DNA from 3 places in the Stenotrophomonas sp. YJH_SMC_82 genome. Region 1 is predicted to be linked to each of the others. Evidence: predicted binding sites of a transcription regulator. Region 1 holds the regulator's gene; each other region holds the start of a gene.
What was found. The regulator HrcA, encoded in region 1, represses chaperone genes, less so after heat shock. The targets are predictions, from matches to a motif close to TTNGCACTCNNNNNNNNNGAGTGCNAA.

Region 1 (6,550 bases):
GTCGCGCGCCCGGGCCTGATTGCCGCCGGCGATCCAGCTGGTCTGGCGGCCGTCCCAATGGAACGTCTGCACCGGCGTCGGCCCCGGCACGAAGACGCTGACCTGCAGCGCCTGGTGGTCTTCCGTGGCCACCGCCAGCGGATCGCTCAGCCGTTCCTGACCGGCACCGATCAACACCCCGGGCTGGCCGTCGAAGCTGAGCGGTTGCGGGGTGGCGCCCGCGGCCACGCTGGCCGCCCCGATCCGCAGCGGCTGGGTGCCGTAGGCATTGCTCAGCCGCACCCGCAGCCGGGACCCGCCCAGGCTGATGCGCGCGGTCTGGCGGAAGGTCTGGTCCTGCAGCGCGGCCGGAACCAGGGTCGGGAACAGGAAATCCGCGTCCCAGACCGGTTGCGGGCTGGCCTGCCAGCTGGCGACCCAGTGCGGGGCGGATGCGGCACTGGCGACGCCGGACAGGGCGAGCAGGGCGGTGGCGGTGAGCTGGCTCAAGCGGTTCATCGGGCAATCCAAGGGGGAGGGAACGCCATGGTGATTCCGGGGTTATCTGTGAACTAGACTGCGCATGGACAATCATCTGTGAACTGGATTCATCGTCATGGCGCGACCCGACATCAACCGATCCGGCGAACTGGAAGTGTTCGTGCGGGTGATCGAGACCGGTGGCTTCTCCGCCGCCGCACGCACCCTGGACATGACGCCGTCAGCAGTGAGCAAGCTGGTGGCCCGGCTGGAGCAGCGGCTGGGTACGCGCCTGCTGCAACGCTCCACCCGCCAGCTGCAGCTGACCCCGGAAGGCTGCGCGTTCTACGAGCGCGGCCTGCGCGTGCTGGCCGACCTGGAGGAGGCCGAGCGCTGTGCCAGTGCCCATGCCGAGCCGCGCGGACGGCTGCGGGTCAACTCCAACGTGCCGTTCGGCCAGCATTTCCTGCTGCCGCTGCTGCCGGCATTCCTCGAACGCAACCCGCAGGTAGGCGTGGACCTGACCCTCAATGACGAGGTGATCGACCTGCTTGAGCAGCGCACCGACGTGGCGGTGCGGGCCGGTCCACTGAAGAGCTCCAGCCTGGTGGCGCGGCGGCTGGGTGCGACGCGGATGATGATCGTGGCTGCACCGGCCTACGCGCAGCGGCACGGGCTGCCACGCACTGCCGAGGAGCTGCAGTCGCACAACCGGTTGGATATCGGCCATGCGCGCGCGATGCAGGGCTGGCCATTGTTGCAGGACGGGCGCGAACGCATGCTGCTGCCCAGTGGCAACGCGCGCGCCAGCAACGGCGATGCGCTGCGCCAGCTGGTGCTGGGTGGGCTGGGCATGGCGCGGCTGGCAGCATTCCAGGTGCAGCAGGACATTGCCGCCGGGCGCTTGCTGCCGGTGCTGGAGGACGCCAATCCCGGTGACCTGGAAGAGGTGCACGCGGTGTTCCTGGGGCAGGGCGGCTACCTGCCGCTGCGGGTGCGCGCATTTCTTGATTTCCTGGTGGAGAACGTCGATCTGACGCAGCCACAGGGGTAGTGCCGGCCGCTGGCCGGCAACCTCATGATCTTCATCCACCCGCATCGGGGTGCCGGCCAGCGGCCGGCACTACCGTGCGGAAGCCGAGCCAATGCTCGGCTCGGCCGGCGTTACACCTGCAGCAGCTTGCGTGCGGCGGCGCGCGCTTCCTTGCTCACTTCCACGCCGCCGAGCATGCGCGCCAGTTCTTCCTCGCGCGCCTTGCTGTCCAGCTTTTCCACTGCGCTCTGGGTCATGCCTTCCACCGGGGCCTTGCTGACCCGGTAATGGGCATGGCCCTTCGAGGCGACCTGCGGCAGGTGGGTCACGCACAGCACCTGGCGCTTCTCGCCAAGGGCGCGCAGCTTCTGGCCGACGATGTCCGCCACCGCGCCACCGATGCCGGAGTCGACTTCGTCGAACACCATGGTCGGCACTGCATCCAGGTCCAGCGCGGCCACTTCGATGGCCAGCGAGATGCGCGACAGTTCGCCACCCGAGGCCACCTTGCGCAGGGCACGCGGTGGCTGCCCGGCATTGGCCGCCACCAGGAATTCCACGCGCTCGGCACCCTGCGGGTCGGGCTTGCCGGCGTCCTGCGGTTCCAGCTCGATCAGGAACTGGCCGCCGCCCATGCCCAGCTCGGCGATGATGCCGGTGGTGGTGGCCGACAGCTCGGCAGCGGCGGCGCGGCGGCTGGCGGTCAGCAGCCCGGCCTGCACGCGCCACGCCGCAGCGGCCTTGTCGATCTCGCCGGCGAGGCGCTGCAGGCGTTCGTCAGCACCACGCAGCTGTTCCACTTCGGCGTGCATGCGCTCGCGCTGCGCGCCCAGCTCGTCCATCGGCACACGGTGCTTGCGGGCCAAGTCGTGCAGGCGGCCGAGGCGACGCTCGTTCTCCTCGAACTGTTCCGGGTCGGCGTCGAGGTCGTCATGCACGCGGTCCAGCAGCGACAGGGCTTCGTGCAGCTGGATCGAGGCGTTTTCGATCAGGCCGTCGACCTCGCCCAGGCGCGGGTCGTGTTCGATCAGGCGCGACAGCTCGTGGCGCACCTGCTGCAGCAGGTCCAGCGCGGAACTGCCGTCGTCGCCATTGAGCTGGTTGCTGGCCGCCTGGCAGGCACTCAGCAGGGCACTGGCATGGGCCTGGCGGCGGTGGCTGGCGCCCAGCGCGGCAATCGACTCCGGTTCCAGGTCTTCGCGGTCCAGTTCGCGCAGCTGGTGCTCCAGGAAGCCGATCCGGTCACTGACGTCGCCCTGCTGCGACAGCGCCAGCGATTCATCGACCAGCGCCTGCCAGGCCGCAGCGGCGCGGCGCACCTGGCGGCGCTCGTCCTCGTTGCCGGCATAGGCGTCCAGCAGGGCCAGCTGCGACGGGCGCGTCAGCAGGGCCTGCTGTTCGTGCTGGCCGTGGATCTCCACCAGCAACGAGGCCAGGTCGCCCAGCTGGGCCAGGGTCACCGGGCGGCCGTTGATCCAGGCCCGCGAGCCGCCATCGGCACGGATCACGCGGCGCAGCTGGCACTGCTCCTCGTCGTCCAGCTCGTTGTCGGCCAGCCACTGGCGCGCGGCCTGCAGCTGGTCCAGCGCGAACTCGGCCGACAGCTCGGCGCGCGCGGCGCCGTGGCGGACCACGCCGCTGTCGGCGCGCAGGCCGGACAGGAAGCCCAGCGCGTCGACCATCAGTGACTTGCCGGCGCCGGTCTCGCCTGAAACCACGGTCATGCCTGGCCCGAACTCCAGTTCGGTGGCGCGGACGACGGCGAAATCCTTGATCGAAAGATGTCTGAGCATGGGTAAGGGGGTGTCAGCAGCCGCGCAACGCTAGCACGCGGGCGCGGGAGGTCCAATGACTTGCCAAGGTGATCCGCCGCCATTATCTAGTGTCCGTGTCTCACAGGTTGATTCCATGCACGGTTCTCCCGACCAGCTTGCCCCGCGTGCGCGCCATCTGCTGCGCACGCTGATCGCGCGTTACATCCAGGACGGTGAGCCGGTCGGCTCGCAGACGCTGGCGCGCGTGGCCGGGCTGGAGGTCAGTCCGGCCACCATCCGCAACATCCTGGGTGACCTGGAAGACCTGGGGCTGCTGGCTTCGCCGCACACCTCGGCCGGGCGCGTCCCGACCGCACATGGCTACCGGGTGTTCGTCGACAGCCTGCTGCAGATGCAGCCGCCGGGCGAAGGCGAGCTGGCCCGGCTGCGCCAGGAACTGGCCGGCGGCGGCAGCACCCAGGCCCTGCTTGGCAGCGCCTCGGAGCTGCTGTCGGCGATGAGCCACTTCGTCGGCGTGGTCAGCGCCCCGCGGCGCGAGCAGTTCGCGTTCCGCCAGATCGATTTCGTGGCGCTGGACGGGCGCCGGGTGCTGGCGATCCTGGTGTTCGCCGACAACGAGGTGCAGAACCGGGTCATCGAGACCCGCCAGGAGTTCGCGCCGGGCCAGCTGGAACAGGTCGCCAACTACCTCAACGCGCATTTCGCCGGCCTGCCGATGGCCGAGATCCGCACCCGCCTGCTGCTGGAACTGCGTGATGCCCGTTCGGAGCTGGAGCAGCTGCTGGCGCACAGCATCGAGCTGGCCGAGCAGGCCCTGCAGCCGGCGGCCGACGACATGCTGGTGGCCGGGCAGACCCGTCTGATGGGGGTGCAGGACCTGTCCGACCTGGAGCGGCTGCGCGAGCTGTTCGAGCTGTTCTCCAGCAAGCGGGAGATCCTGCAGCTGCTGGAGCGGACCATCCAGGCGCCCGGCGTGCGCATCTTCATCGGCGAGGAGACCGGGATGATGCCGCTGCAGGGCGTCTCGCTGGTCACTGCCCCTTACACGGCCAATGGCCAGGTGCTGGGCGTGCTGGGCGTGATCGGCCCCAAGCGGATGGCCTACGACCGGATGATCCCGCTGGTCCAGGCTACTGCCGATGTACTCGGCGCGGCGTTTTCGCCAGCCGGGCGCACTCCTGGAACATCCGACGCTTGAAACGCAGCATCCCGCCCACACTAGGGTGGGTGGAGGCGGAGACTGACCGCCAGGGACCCAGACATGAACCACGAACATCCAGATATCGAATCCCAGCAGACTGCCGCCGATGCGGCCGCCGCCGCCGGCGTCAACGACGAAGTGGAGCGCCTGCGCGCCGAGGTCGAGCAGATCAAGGCCGATGCGCTGCGTGAGCGCGCCGACCTCGAGAACCAGCGCAAGCGCGTTGCCCGTGACATCGAGCAGGCCCGCAAGTTCGCCAACGAGAAGCTGCTGGGCGAGCTGCTGCCGGTGTTCGACAGCCTGGATGCCGGCTTGAAGGCGGCCGGCGATGACCCGCATCCGCTGCGCGAGGGCCTGGAGCTGACCTACAAGCAGCTGCTGAAGGTTGCCGCCGACAACGGGCTGGTCCTGCTGGACCCGATCGGCCAGCCGTTCAACCCGGAACACCACCAGGCCATCAGCCAGGTGCCGGCCCCAGACGCCGCCCCGGGCAGCGTGGTGACCGTGTTCCAGAAGGGTTACCTGCTCAACGAGCGCCTGCTGCGGCCGGCGCTGGTGGTGGTGGCCGCCGACTGACCCCTCCAGGGCCGGAAGGCGGGAATGTCCCGTCACCCGGCCCGACGCTGAACGCGCCGGGCGACCGGAAACACAGCGTTCGGGAGATGGCTTGAATGTTCCACGAGCCTCCCCCACATCGTATTCATCCACCGGCCGAACGGCCGGACTGACCCCAACAAGCATCCTCAGGAGTCTCCCCCATGGGCAAGATCATTGGTATCGACCTCGGCACCACCAACTCGTGCGTGGCGATCATGGACGGCGGCAAGGCCCGCGTCATCGAGAATTCGGAAGGCGATCGCACCACCCCGTCGATCGTCGCCTACACCAAGGACGGCGAAGTCCTGGTGGGCGCCTCGGCCAAGCGCCAGGCCGTCACCAACCCGAAGAACACCTTCTATGCGGTGAAGCGCCTGATCGGCCGCAAGTTCACCGACGCCGAAGTGCAGAAGGACATCGCCCACGTCCCGTACAGCATCCTGGCCCATGACAACGGCGATGCCTGGGTGTCGACCAGCGATGGCAAGAAGATGGCCCCGCAGGAAATCTCGGCCAAGGTGCTGGAGAAGATGAAGAAGACCGCCGAGGACTTCCTCGGTGAGAAGGTCACCGAAGCGGTCATCACCGTGCCGGCCTACTTCAACGACAGCCAGCGCCAGGCGACCAAGGATGCCGGCCGCATCGCCGGCCTGGACGTCAAGCGCATCATCAACGAGCCGACCGCGGCCGCGCTGGCCTATGGCCTGGACAAGGGCGACAACAAGGATCGCAAGATCGTGGTGTACGACCTGGGCGGCGGCACCTTCGACGTCTCGGTGATCGAGATCGCCAACGTCGACGGCGAGAAGCAGTTCGAAGTGCTGGCCACCAACGGCGACACCTTCCTGGGCGGCGAAGACTTCGACAACCGCGTCATCGAGTACCTGGTTGAAGAATTCAACAAGGACCAGGGCATCGACCTGCGCAAGGATCCGCTGGCCCTGCAGCGCCTGAAGGACGCTGCCGAGCGCGCCAAGATCGAGCTGTCCAGCGCCCAGCAGACCGAAGTGAACCTGCCGTACGTCACCGCTGACGCCTCGGGTCCGAAGCACCTGAACATCAAGCTGACCCGCGCCAAGCTGGAAGCACTGGTGGAAGACCTGATCAAGAAGTCGATCGAGCCGTGCCGCGTCGCCCTGAACGATGCCGGCCTGCGTTCGAGCGACATCAGCGAAGTGATCCTGGTCGGTGGCCAGACCCGCATGCCGAAGGTGCAGCAGGCGGTGACCGAATTCTTCGGCAAGGAACCGCGCAAGGACGTCAACCCGGACGAAGCCGTGGCACTGGGCGCTGCGATCCAGGGCGGCGTGCTGGGCGGCGACGTCAAGGACGTGCTGCTGCTGGACGTGACCCCGCTGTCGCTGGGTATCGAAACCATGGGCGGCGTGTTCACCAAGATCATCGAGAAGAACACCACCATCCCGACCAAGGCCTCGCAGGTGTTCTCCACCGCCGAGGACAACCAGTCGGCCGTGACCGTGCACG
Region 2 (6,550 bases), on a different contig from region 1:
CACATCCTGCCGATGTGGATGCAGGGCGGTCATCCGGCGGTGGCCGTCTCGCTGGACGGGCGCGCCGAACCGCTGCGCTTCGTGGTCGACAGTGCCGCCGGGGCAACGCTGGTCGATGCCCGCGTCGTGCGGCGCTATGGCCTGGAGGATGCGGATGCAGAGGTATCACAGGCGCAAGGGGCGAGTGCAGCTTCGGCGCGGTTGCAGCGCATGCGCAGCACGTCCTGGCAGCTGGGCAGCTGGCAGCTGCAGGCCGAAGCCATGAACGTCGATCTGTCATCGTTGCCGAAGGATGATGATCCAGCCATCGACGGCTTGATCGGCAACGATCTGACCGGGCGCTGGGACACCCGTTGGGACTTCGGCCGCAATCAACTGGCGCTGTGGACACCCGGCGGATTGAACCTGGAAGGACCGGGTTGCCAGCCCAATGCGCTGCCCGGCCGCACTGGCGGCCTGCGCCAGTTCGGCTTCATCACGCTTGCACTGGGCGCGCCTGCGGTGGACGCCATCGCCGTGGTCGACACCGGTGCCGCACAGACCGTCCTCAACGCCGAAGCCGCCCGCGCACTGGGGCTGCGCACCGACGGCAGCGACGCGCGGGTGCGGGTGCGTGAAAAGGGCACCGAAGGCCTGGGCGGCGGCAAGCAGGCAACCTGGCTGTACACCCTGCCCGGCATGACCGGCGGCGGCTGGCAGCACCCGTCGATGGAGGTCCGCATCAGCGAACTGCCGGTGTTCAAGGCGATCGGCCTGGAGGGCCGGCCGGCGCTGATCCTCGGTGCCGATGCAATGCGCGGCGGCCAGGTGGACATCGGTGCCGGCGCGGCGCGGATCTGCCTGCGCCGGCCGCAGGCCGGCTGACATCTGGCGATGACGCCAGCGGCAGCCCGGCGTAGCATCACCGTGCGCCCCACCAGGAGTTCCACGCATGTGCCGTGCCACCCTGATGTTGCTGACGCTACTCCCGCTGGCGGTACTGGCCGCGCCGCCACCCGTGCCCTCGCCCACTCGCATCGATGCCGAAGCACGGCGGCTGATGCAGGCGGCCCATGCGCGCGGGATGGCGCTGGCGGTGATCGATGACGGCAAGGTGGTGCATGTGGCCGCCTACGGTGAACGCAACGCCGCAGGCGAGCCGCTGCGCACCGACACCGTGATGTATGCCGCATCGCTCACCAAGATGGCCTTCGGCCACCTGGTCGCACAGCTGGCGCAGGACGGGGTGATCGATCTGGATGCCAGCATCGCCACAGCTCTGGACGTGCCGCTGCCAGACTACCCGCCCGAACCGAAAAAGTACGCCGACTACAGCGTGCTGGCGAGTGATGCACGCTGGCGCCGGCTCACGCCCCGAAAGCTGCTGAATCACGCCAGCGGCTTTGCCAACTTCGGCTTTCTCGAACCGGATGGCCGGTTGAAGTTCCACTTCGAGCCCGGCAGCCGCTACGGCTATTCCGGCGAGGGCCTGATCCTGCTGCAGTTCGTGATCGAACGTGGGCGACTGGGCGAGGATGTGGGTGCGTTGATGCAGCAGCGCGTGTTCGATCGCTTCGGCATGGCGCGCACCAGCATGTCGTGGCGCGCGGATTTCGCCGGCAACCTGGCCGATGGCTGGACCGTCGAAGGCAATACAGAGCCGCACGATCAACGCAGCCGTGTGCGGGCGGCAGGATCGATGGATACCACCATCACCGACATGGCCCACTTCGCCGCCGGTTATGTGCGCGGCGATGGGCTGTCTGCGGCAATGCGCAGGGAACTGGTGCGGCCGCAGCTGCCGATCACCACCGCCAGCCAGTTCCCAACGCTGCAGCCGGAGCTGCCCGTTGCGCAGCAGCACCGGGATCTGGCCGCGGGCCTGGGCGTGGTGACCTTCCGTGGCCCCCAGGGTGCAGGCTTCTACAAGGGCGGCCACGACGATGCGGTCGGCAACACCCTGGTGTGCATCGAGCGGCACAAACGCTGCGTGGTGATCCTGGGCAACGATGTACGGGCCGAGGCCACCTTCCCGGCACTGGTGGCGTTCGTGCTGGGTGATACCGGCGTGCCATGGCAGTGGGAATACGGCGCGGCGAAGGCCTTCGTCGAATGAAGGCGCGATGATCCCTGGGCGGGGAGTGCGGAGGGATGGGAGCAACCATGCATGGCGTGTGGATCCACCTCACGCGTGGATGCCTGCTCCGCTCAGCGCGCCTGCTCGAAGAACATCAGGTACACCAGCCGGCCATTCTCCGGGCGGTCGCCGAACGCTGGCCCGGCGGTATGCCAGAACCAGGGCCGCAGCAGCACCAGCCGGTTGAAACGCATCGGGATGCGCATGGTCATTTCCCACTGGCTGTCGTCGTTGCTGTCGCGCTCGATGATGTCACGATGCATGTCGCCGCCGTTGGCATAGCCCAATGCGGCCAGCTCCGCTGCATCCAGGGCCATGCGCTCGGTGCCGGTACGGCGGTGGCGGAAGAACTCGGTGCCGCCCTCGCAGTGCTCCGGTGCACTCAGGTAGAGGATGCCCGACCAGTGCGAGTGATCGGCGTGCACCTTGGCGCGGCCGGTGTCACCGGCCAGGGTAAGGCGGAACTTGCCATGCGACTGCAGTGGGTTGACCGGCCGCAGCGGTTCGTTGACCAGCCGCGAGACCGCGCCGGACAGCCCATCCAGTTCCAGCCGCTGCTGCGAATTGCGGCCGGGGAATGCACCCTCCTGCACCGGATAGGTCAGGCCCAGCGCCGCCTGGCGCAGCCCCTGCGCATCGGCAGGAGAAAGGAAGTCGTCGACGACGATGAAGGAGGTAGGCATGGCCACCGAGCGTAGCGATGCGCTGCTGCGGCGGCAACCGGGCAACGAAAAACCCCGCCTTGCGGCGGGGTTCTTCCTTGCATCGGGAGGGCGTGCCGACCAGGGTCGGCAACGACCGCCCGGGGGACGTGGACTTAGAAGTCCATGCCGCCCATGCCACCCATGCCGCCCATGCCACCGGCGCCACCCATGGCCGGCTCGTCCTTCTTCGGAGCTTCGGCAACCATGGCTTCGGTGGTGATCATCAGGCCAGCGATCGAGGCGGCGTTCTGCAGCGCCGAACGGGTCACCTTGGTCGGGTCCAGGATGCCGAACTGCAGCATGTCGCCGAACTCGCCGGTGGCGGCGTTGTAACCGAAGCTGCCGGTGCCTTCCTTGACCTTGTTGATGATGACCGACGGCTCGTCACCGGCGTTGGCCACGATCTCGCGCAGCGGGGCTTCCATCGCGCGCAGGGCGATCTGGATGCCGTGGTTCTGGTCTTCGTTGGCGCCCTTCAGGCCGGCCAGCGCGGTGATCGCGCGGACTAGGGCAACGCCGCCGCCCGGAACCACGCCTTCTTCAACGGCCGCACGGGTCGCGTGCAGGGCGTCGTCGACGCGATCCTTCTTTTCCTTCATTTCGATTTCGGTCGAGGCGCCGACCTTGATCACGGCAACACCGCCGGCCAGCTTGGCCACGCGTTCCTGCAGCTTCTCGCGGTCGTAATCCGAGGAGGTGTCCTGGATCTGGGTCTTGATCTGCGCCACGCGTGCATCAACGTTGGCCTTGTCGCCGACGCCGTCGATGATGGTGGTGTTCTCCTTGGAGACCTGCACCTTCTTGGCGCGGCCCAGGTCCTTGATGGTGGCCTTCTCCAGCGACAGGCCGACTTCTTCGGAGATCACGGTGCCGCCGGTCAGCACGGCCATGTCTTCCAGCATCGCCTTGCGACGGTCGCCGAAGCCCGGGGCCTTGACGGCCACGACCTTGACGATGCCACGGATGGTGTTGACTACCAGGGTGGCCAGCGCTTCGCCTTCAACTTCCTCGGCCACGATCAGCAGCGGCTTGCCGGCCTTGGCGACGCCTTCCAGCACCGGCAGCAGGTCACGGACGTTGGAGATCTTCTTGTCGTGCAGCAGGATGAACGGGTCATCCAGGTCAGCGGTCTGCGACTGCTGGTTGTTGATGAAGTACGGCGACAGGTAGCCGCGGTCGAACTGCATGCCCTTGACCACGTCCAGCTCGTTGTCCAGGCCCGAGCCTTCTTCAACGGTGATGACGCCTTCCTTGCCGACTTCCTTCATCGCGTCAGCGATGATCTGGCCGATCGACTCGTCCGAGTTGGCCGAGATGGTACCGACCTGGGCGATCGCCTTGTCGTCGGCGGTCGGCTTGGAGATGTTCTTCAGCTCGGCGACGGCGGCCGAGACGGCCTTGTCGATACCGCGCTTGAGGTCCATCGGGTTCATGCCGGCGGCAACGGCCTTGGCGCCTTCGCGGATCAGGGCCTGGGCCAGCACGGTGGCGGTGGTGGTGCCGTCGCCGGCATCGTCGTTGGTGCGCGAAGCAACTTCCTTCACCATCTGCGCGCCCATGTTCTCGAACTTGTCAGCCAGTTCGATCTCCTTGGCGACGGAGACGCCGTCCTTGGTGATGGTCGGCGCGCCGAAGCTCTTTTCCAGCACGACGTTGCGGCCCTTCGGGCCCAGGGTGGCCTTGACGGCATTGGCGAGAACGTTGACGCCGCGCACCATGCGCGAACGGGCGTCTTCACCGAAACGAATATCCTTGGCAGCCATTGCATTTACCTCATTGGTAGCGCCGGACGATGCCCGGCGGCTGGGAGTTTGGGATCAGGTTGAAACAGGTCGCGCCGGGGCTCAGCCGATGACGGCGAGCACGTCGTCTTCGCGCAGGACCTTGTATTCGACGCCTTCGCTCTTGTACGAGCTGCCGGCGTACTGGCCGTAGATGACCTTGTCGCCGACCTTCAGCGACGGCGCGCGCACGTTGCCGTTGTCCAGCGGCTTGCCGGGGCCGACGGCCACGACCTCACCCTTGGTGGACTTTTCCTTGGCCGAGTCGGGGATGACGATGCCACCGGCGGAGATTTCGTCGGCTTCGATCGGCTTGACCACAACGCGGTCGTGCAGCGGCTTGATGCTCATAGGAGACCTCTTAAGTGATTGATTGGTCTAAAAAAGTCCGGCGATGTTAGCACTCACCCCAGGCGAGTGCCAGAACCGCACGTGAAGAAACCCGACAACGTCGGGAGCAGGGCAGAGATGGAGCCCCGCCGCCCCCTTTCAAGGGCGGAATGAAAAAATTTTTCCGCCCGCGCGCCTCGGCCAAGGCGTCGGGCTTGGACAATTTCGGTGACAAGCGTCGCACTGTCAGATATCTGACGTTCATTTACGACAAAGTGTCACTGGATCGGCCTTAGGCTCGGTCAGGCATTCCCAATCACAAGGAGTAGTCGATGCGATTGCTGTCCCCGCTTGCCGCCGCCTGCCTGCTGGCACTGGCCGCCGCGCCGGCCCAGGCCGAGGTTTTCATCAACGAACTGCACTACGACGACAGCACCGCCGCCGGTGACGTCGGCGAAGCCATCGAAGTGGTCGCCACCGCCGGCGAGGACCTGTCCGGCTACCGCCTCTACCTCTACAACGGCAGCAATCCTTCGGCGGCCGCGGTCTACGCCAACAACCCGGTCCCGGCCGGCACCGCCGCCGGCTGCGGCAGCGCGACCATCGCCGTGGTCAACTACCCGACCAACGGCATCCAGAACGGCCCCAACGACGGCATCGCCCTGGTCGATGCCAGCGGCAAGGTGGTCCAGTTCCTCAGCTACGAGGGCGCCATCACCGCCTCCGGTGGCCCTGCCGCCGGCATGACCAGCCAGAACATCCCGGTGGCCGAGACCAACAGCACGGCCGCGGGCACCTCGCTGCAGCTGACCGGCAGCGGCAGCCAGTACACCCACTTCACCTGGGCCGAGTCGGCCAGGCAGACCTTCGGCAGCTGCAACAACGGCCAGACCTTCAGTGGCGGCGGAACCCCGGGCCCGAACACACCGCCGTCGGTCTCCACCACCACCCCGGCGCAGGGCAGCAGCACCTTCCCGGCCGCCGCCGACCTGGAAGTGGTGTTCAGCGAGACGGTGAACCTGGCCAGTGGCGCCTTCGCCCTGAGCTGCGGCACCTCCGGCAGCGTGCCGTTGACCTTCCCGGCCAGCGGCCGCAGCGTGAAGCTGTCCACCAACACTGCGCTGGTGGCCGGTGAGGCCTGCCGCTTCGACATCCGCGCCGCGCGCATCACCGACCTGCAGGGCGCGCACCCGGCCGCCGACAGCCGCATCGCCTTCACCGTGGCCAGCACCGGCGGCAATCCGGACCCGGGCAACCCGGGCGTGCCGGCCGGCTATTACTCCAAGGTCAACACCAGCAGCCCCAGCCAGCTGCGCTGCTCGCTGCATGCCACCATCAAGGGCCACACCGCCTACCCTTACAGCGGCTCGGGCACCAGTACCTGGACCATTCTGGAAATCGCCGACGAGGATCCGAACAATTCCGGCAGGATCCTCGATGCATATCGCAACCACAGCTACGCCAAGGTGACCGATCGCGCCGGCAGTGGCAGTGGCCTGAAGTACAACCGCGAGCACACCTGGCCGAACTCGCTGGGCTTTGCCACCACCACCGGTGACAAGGGCCTGCCGTACGCGCCGTATACCGACACCCACATGCTGTACCTGACCGACGCGCAG
Region 3 (6,550 bases), on a different contig from region 1:
TGGACGCCATGAGACGCCGCATTCCGGTTTGCCTGCCCGAGTGCGGTAAACTGGGGCATTGTGCGGCGCGCGGACCGGTGGTCCCAGCCTGCCAACCCGCCGCAGGGGCCGCAGTTTGCGACGGTGCCCCTAGACGATGAAGTGCCAGCCGCCCCACGGGCCGGCGGCCATACCAAGACGGACTCATGAGCGACAAACCGCTGACCGATTTGACCTTCTCCTCCTTCGAGCTGCATCCGGCCCTGCAGGCCGGCCTTGAAGGAGCCGGATTCACCCGCTGCACCCCGATCCAGGCGCTGACCCTGCCGGTCGCGCTGCCCGGCGGTGATGTTGCCGGCCAGGCCCAGACCGGCACCGGCAAGACCCTGGCCTTCCTGGTCGCTGTCGTGAACCGCCTGCTGACCCGCCCGGCGCTGGCCGACCGCAAGCCGGAGGATCCGCGTGCGCTGATCCTTGCCCCGACCCGCGAACTGGCCATCCAGATCCACAAGGATGCGGTGAAGTTCGGTTCCGACCTGGGCCTGCGTTTCGCGCTGGTCTACGGTGGCGTGGATTACGACAAGCAGCGTGAGCTGCTGCAGCAGGGCGTGGACGTGATCATCGCCACCCCGGGCCGCCTGATCGACTACGTCAAGCAGCACAAGGTGGTTTCGCTGCATGCCTGCGAGATCTGCGTGCTGGACGAAGCCGATCGCATGTTCGATCTGGGCTTCATCAAGGACATCCGCTTCCTGCTGCGCCGCATGCCGGAACGCACCATCCGCCAGACCCTGCTGTTCAGTGCCACCCTCAGCCATCGCGTGCTGGAGCTGGCCTACGAGCACATGAACGAGCCGCAGAAGCTGGTGGTCGAAGCCGAGACCATCACCGCTGCGCGCGTGCGCCAGCGCATCTATTTCCCGGCCGACGACGAGAAGATCCCGCTGCTGCTGGGCCTGCTGTCGCGCAGTGAAGGCGCGCGCACCATGGTGTTCGTCAATACCAAGGTGTTCGTCGAGCGCGTCGCCCGCTCGCTGGAAAAGGCCGGCTACCGCGTCGGCGTGCTGTCCGGCGACGTGCCGCAGAAGAAGCGTGAGAGCCTGCTCAACCGCTTCCAGAAGGGCCAGCTGGAAATCCTGGTGGCCACCGACGTGGCCGCGCGTGGCCTGCACATCGACGGCATCAAGTACGTCTACAACTACGACCTGCCGTTCGACGCCGAAGACTACGTGCACCGCATCGGTCGTACCGCGCGCCTGGGCGAAGAGGGTGATGCGATCAGCTTCGCCTGCGAACGCTACGCGATGGGCCTGCCGGACATCGAGGCCTACATCGAGCAGAAGATCCCGTCCGAGCCGGTCACCAAGGAACTGTTGACGCCGCTGCCGCGCCCGGAACGCCCGGCCCCGGCTGCTGGCGAGGAAGGTGAGGAGAACGAGAGCGTCGGCCAGATCTTCCGTGAAGCGCGCGAAGCCCGCGCCGCTGAAGAAGAGCGCCGTGGTGGTGGTCGCAGTGGGGGCCGCTCCGGCGGTGGCCGTGGCGAGCGTCGCGACGGTGAGCGCAGCGGCGAGCGCCGTTCGCGTGGCCCGCGCAAGCCGCGCGTGGAAGGCGAGCAGGTTGCAGCTGCCCCGGCCGAAGGTGCTGAAGCCGCTGTCGCCCAGGCTCCGCGTCCGCCGCGCCCGCCCCGCGCCGAGGGCGCGCCGGAAGGTGCCGTGGATGGCGAGCGCAAGCCGCGCAAGCGCCGTCGTCGTCGCCACGGCCGTCCGGTCGAGGGTGGCGAGGGCGTGCAGGCCAACGCCGGCAACGGCGCCAGCCCGGTGACCCCGGTGCAGGTGGTGGCCAAGCCGGTGCGCACGGCGGCCGACAGCGGCGATTCGTTCCTGACCCGCATCGGCCGCAAGATCCGCCGGATGCTGTCGGGCAGCTGATCGGCGCTGCCGATCAGCGGGAAGCCCCCGACCGTTGGTCGGGTGGCTTTGAACGGTAGTGCCGGGCGCTGGCCGGCAACCCACATGGCTGCCGGCCAGCGGCCGGCACTACCTATCGCGCGACCGTCTCCACGAGGTCGCGCCGCTCCTGCATAATCGGGGCATGAGTGTCCTGCGCTTCGACAATGTCAGCAAACAGTACGCCGGTGGCCACGAGGCGCTGATCGATGTCAGCTTCGAGGTCGCGCCGGGCGAGATGCTGTTCGTCACCGGCCATTCCGGTGCGGGCAAGAGCACTTTGCTCAAGTTGATCCACCTCGACGAGCGGCCCAGCCGCGGCGCGGTGGTGTTCGACGAGCGCAACCTGCTGAAGGTGCGCGGCGGCGACGTGCCCCGCCACCGACGCGCGGTGGGCGCGGTCTACCAGGACCACCGGCTGCTGATGGACCGCTCGATCGCCGAGAACGTGGCGCTGCCGCTGATCCTGCGCGGCACCCGCCGTGGCGACATCAGCAAGCGCGTGCGCTCGGTGCTGGAGCGGATGGGCCTGGGCCATCGCGAGAAGGCGCTGCCCTCGCAGCTGTCGGCCGGCGAGCAGCAGCGCGTGGGCATCGCCCGCGCCATCGTCGGCGAGCCCAAGCTGCTGGTGGCCGATGAGCCGACCGGCAACCTCGACCCGACCCTGGCGGCGGAGATCATGGCCCTGTTCGCCGAGCTGCCCTCGCGCGGCACCAGCGTGCTGGTGGTCAGCCACGACCTGCCGCTGCTGCGCCGCATGCGCAAGCGCGTGCTGATCCTCGACCATGGCCGGCTGGTGGATGACATCTCGCCGCAGGACCTGGCGGAGTAACCGATGGCGAAGAACGAAAACAGCGAAGTCGCCGCCCCCTCGCGCGTGGGCGTCTGGTTCCAGCACCACGTGCACAGCGTGGTGTTCAGCCTGGGCCGCACCTGCCGCAAGCCATGGGCGACCCTGCTGACGGTGATGGTCATGGCGCTGGCGCTGGCGCTGCCGCTGGGCCTGTCGATCGCGCTGGACAACCTCAAGCAGTTCGCCGGCAGCGTGCAGCAGTCGCGCGACATCAACGTGTTCCTGAAGGGCAACGTCGATGCACCCGGCGCGCTGCGCCTGGCCGGCCAGCTGCGCGACCGCGACGACGTGGCCGAAGTGAACGTGCGCACGCCCGAGCAGGGCCTGCAGGAACTGCGCGATGCCGGCCTGGGTGAGGCGATCGACGCACTCAACGACAATCCGCTGCCTTCGCTGCTGGTGATCACTCCCGGCCAGGGCAAGGACGACGCACGCCTGGCGCGCGCGCTGGAAAGCCTGCCCGAGGCCGATCTGGTGCAGCACGACGCGCTGTGGCGCCAGCGCCTGGATGCCTGGCTTGCCTTCGGTGCGCGGCTGGTGCAGGTGCTGTCGGTCCTGCTCGGCGCAGGTGCCGCGCTGGTGGTCGGCAACACGGTGCGCCTGGACATCCAGGCCCGCCGCGAAGAGATCGGCGTGCTGCAGCTGCTCGGCGCCAGCGATGGCTTCATCCGCCGCCCGTTCCTGTACCTGGGCGCGTGGTACGGCCTGGGCGCCGGCGCGGTGGCGCTGGCCCTGATCGGCGCTGCGGGTGCCGCCCTGCGCATGCCGCTGGCCGAACTCTCGCGCAGCTACGGCAGCCCGTTCGTACTGCACGGCCTGGACCTGCTGCACGGCGGCCTGGTCCTGCTCGGCACGCTGCTGCTGGGTTGGCTGGGCGCCTGGCTGGTCACCGGCCACTTCCTCCGCCAGACCCGCCCGACCGACACCTGAGACCGGCATGCAACCGCAAGCGCTGAAACACCTTGAAGGGCCCGCGACGCGGGTGATGGTGGTCGATGGCTCGAAGCTGGTGCGCAAGCTGATCGCCGACGTCCTGCAGCGTGACCTGCCGGGCGTGGAGGTGATCGGCTGCGACAGCATCGAGGACGCACAGCAGGCGCTGGCACAGGGGCCGGTGGACCTGGTGACGACCTCGCTGACCCTGCGCGATGGCGACGGCCTGGCGCTGGCGCGGATGGTGCGCGAAGCGGCCGGCCAGGCCTATGTGCCGGTGATCGTGGTCTCCGGCGATGCCCAGCAGCACCTGGAGCAGCGCCGCTTCACCGAGTACGTCACCGACTATTTCGACAAATCGCTCGGCCATGAAGCACTGGCGACCTTCATCCGCGGCTACGTGCAGCCCCAGACCATCCCCGGTGCCACCATCCTCTATATCGAGGACAGCCGCGTGGTGGCCGAGGCCACCAAGCGCATGCTGGAACGCCAGCAGTTGAACGTGCTGCACGTGGTCAGCGCCGAAGAAGCGTTCACCCTGCTCACCGCCGAGTCGCTGGGCCGCAGTCGCCACCGCATCGACCTGGTGCTGACCGACGTCACCCTGAAGGGCGAACTGAGCGGTCGCGACGTGGTGCAGCGCGTGCGCGTGGATTTCGGCTACGGCAAGCGCCGCCTGCCGGTGCTGGTGATGACCGGCGATGGCAACCCGCACAACCAGACCGGGCTGCTGCAGTCCGGTGCCAACGACCTGGTGCTCAAGCCGATCGAAGAACGGCTGCTGGTCACCAAGGTGCTGTTCCAGCTGAGGCTGGCCCGATTGAACGATGGACCTCTGTTGCGATGATGGATGAAGTAGCCGACACCCCGACGATCCAGCTGGAACCGAGCTGGAAGCAGCATGTCGGCGATTACCTGTTGCAGCCGCAGATGCGCGAGCTGTCCAGCTTCCTGCGCCAGCGCAAGGCCAGTGGCGCGGCGGTGTTCCCGCCCGGCCCGCAGATCTTCGCCGCGTTCGACGCCACGCCGTTCGAGCAGGTGAAGGTGGTGATCCTCGGGCAGGACCCGTACCACGGTCGCGGCCAGGCACATGGCCTGAGTTTCTCGGTGCCGCCGGGCGTGCCGGTGCCGCCGTCGCTGCTGAACATCTACAAGGAGATCGAGAGCGATCTCGGTATCCCGCGTCCGGACCACGGCTGCCTGATTCCGTGGGCGCAGCGTGGCGTGCTGCTGCTCAATGCGGTACTGACGGTGGAAGAGGGCAAGGCCGGTGCGCACCAGGGTCGTGGCTGGGAAGGCTTCACCGACCACGTGGTGGATGTGCTCAACCGCGAGCGCGAAGGGCTGGTGTTCATGCTCTGGGGCGCCTATGCGCAGCAGAAGGGCAAGGTGATCGACACCCGCCGCCATCGCGTGCTGAAGTCGCCGCATCCGTCGCCGCTTTCGGCCCATCGGGGCTTCCTCGGCTGTCGTCATTTCTCGATGGCCAACGAGTACCTGCAGCGCCGCGGCCAGGCCCCGATCGACTGGTCGCTGCCGCCGCGCTCGGCACTCTGAGGGCCGGCGGGCCGCTGGGCCTGAACACCGGGCAACGTTCCCGGGCCTGAATGGGCCTTCAGAACGGCCCGTTCAGCTCCGCTTGACCGGAATCGGCCGCTTTACGGCAGGTAATTGCTTGAATTCCAAGGGATTGTGAATCCCGAAAAGCATGCTCGCCACTGTCATCAAATCGCGCTACGGTAGGGCTCTGTTTGGGACCAGTGTTGCATCAATGGGATGCTGGAACTTTTTCCTCCTTTAGCAGTCCAAATCCCGGACTGCTAAGATGGGTGCCTATGAGCCAGAACACCTCTACTGCCCTTGTGGCAAACAATCTCCCGATTCCCAGTGCGCTCGGTTCGCTGGACGCCTACATCGGTGCCGTGCACCAGATCCCGGTGCTGTCGGTCGATGACGAACAGGACCTGGCCCGTCGCTTCCGCGACGGCAACGATCTGGACGCTGCCCGCGAGCTGGTGCATTCGCACCTGCGCTTCGTGGTGCACGTGGCCCGCGGCTACAACGGCTACGGCCTTGCCCTGGGCGACCTGATCCAGGAAGGCAACATCGGCCTGATGAAGGCGGTCAAGCGCTTCGACCCGGACATGGGCGTGCGCCTGGTTTCCTTCGCGGTGCACTGGATCCGTGCCGAGATGCACGAGTTCATCCTGAAGAACTGGCGCATCGTGAAGGTCGCCACCACCAAGGCGCAGCGCAAGCTGTTCTTCAACCTGCGCAAGTCGAAGACGCGCCTGGGCTGGATGAACGCGGCGGAAGTGAGCGCGGTGGCCAAGGACCTGAACGTGTCCGAGCGCGAGGTCATGGAAATGGAGTCGCGCCTGTCGGGTCGCGATATCGGGTTCGATGCGCCGGCCGACGAGGACAACGAACACGCACCGCCGTCGCCGGCTGCGTTCCTGGTCGCCGATGACGAAGACCCGTCGATGGCCTACGAGCGCGAGGACAGCGAAGACAACCAGATGCAGCTGCTGCGCGAAGGCCTGGCGGAACTGGATGCCCGCTCGCGCGACATCATCCGCCGCCGCTGGCTGGACGCGGACAGCAAGGTGACGCTGCAGGAACTGGCCGACGAGTACGGCGTGTCGGCCGAGCGCATCCGCCAAGTTGAAGCGAACGCGCTGAAGAAGATGAAGGCGCTGTTCACCGCGTAAGCGGGGTGGCGTTGGATTGAAGAAAGGCCCGGCGGAGATGCCGGGCCTTTTTGTTTCTGGAGCGCATCCACGCATGGCGTGGATCAATCCTGGCGCCAGGGCGGCAGCTGCGCCGACCGGAGCATGCG

Region 2: AC5P53_RS01950 (co-chaperone GroES) is a predicted target of HrcA. The motif match lies at 4,999-5,025, and genes of this name have one in related genera.
Region 3: rpoH (RNA polymerase sigma factor RpoH) is a predicted target of HrcA. The motif match lies at 5,509-5,535, and genes of this name have one in related genera.

What each region holds. Positions count from the first base shown of each region.
Region 1 covers NZ_JCAFSE010000002.1:317,410-323,959, reverse strand. Annotated here, with positions in the region: gene AC5P53_RS09085 (SGNH/GDSL hydrolase family protein) at 1-498, opposite strand, end outside; gene AC5P53_RS09080 (LysR family transcriptional regulator) at 596-1,513, shown strand; gene recN (DNA repair protein RecN) at 1,624-3,285, opposite strand; gene hrcA (heat-inducible transcriptional repressor HrcA) at 3,401-4,465, shown strand; gene grpE (nucleotide exchange factor GrpE) at 4,529-5,044, shown strand; gene dnaK (molecular chaperone DnaK) at 5,227-6,550, shown strand, end outside.
Region 2 covers NZ_JCAFSE010000001.1:427,131-433,680, reverse strand. Annotated here, with positions in the region: gene AC5P53_RS01970 (retropepsin-like aspartic protease) at 1-864, shown strand, start outside; gene AC5P53_RS01965 (serine hydrolase domain-containing protein) at 932-2,095, shown strand; gene AC5P53_RS01960 (DUF6445 family protein) at 2,188-2,799, opposite strand; gene groL (chaperonin GroEL) at 2,934-4,583, opposite strand; gene AC5P53_RS01950 (co-chaperone GroES) at 4,665-4,952, opposite strand; gene AC5P53_RS01945 (endonuclease) at 5,264-6,550, shown strand, end outside.
Region 3 covers NZ_JCAFSE010000001.1:385,631-392,180, forward strand. Annotated here, with positions in the region: gene rhlB (ATP-dependent RNA helicase RhlB) at 186-1,907, shown strand; gene ftsE (cell division ATP-binding protein FtsE) at 2,071-2,757, shown strand; gene ftsX (permease-like cell division protein FtsX) at 2,761-3,708, shown strand; gene AC5P53_RS01750 (response regulator) at 3,716-4,558, shown strand; gene ung (uracil-DNA glycosylase) at 4,555-5,268, shown strand; gene rpoH (RNA polymerase sigma factor RpoH) at 5,547-6,422, shown strand.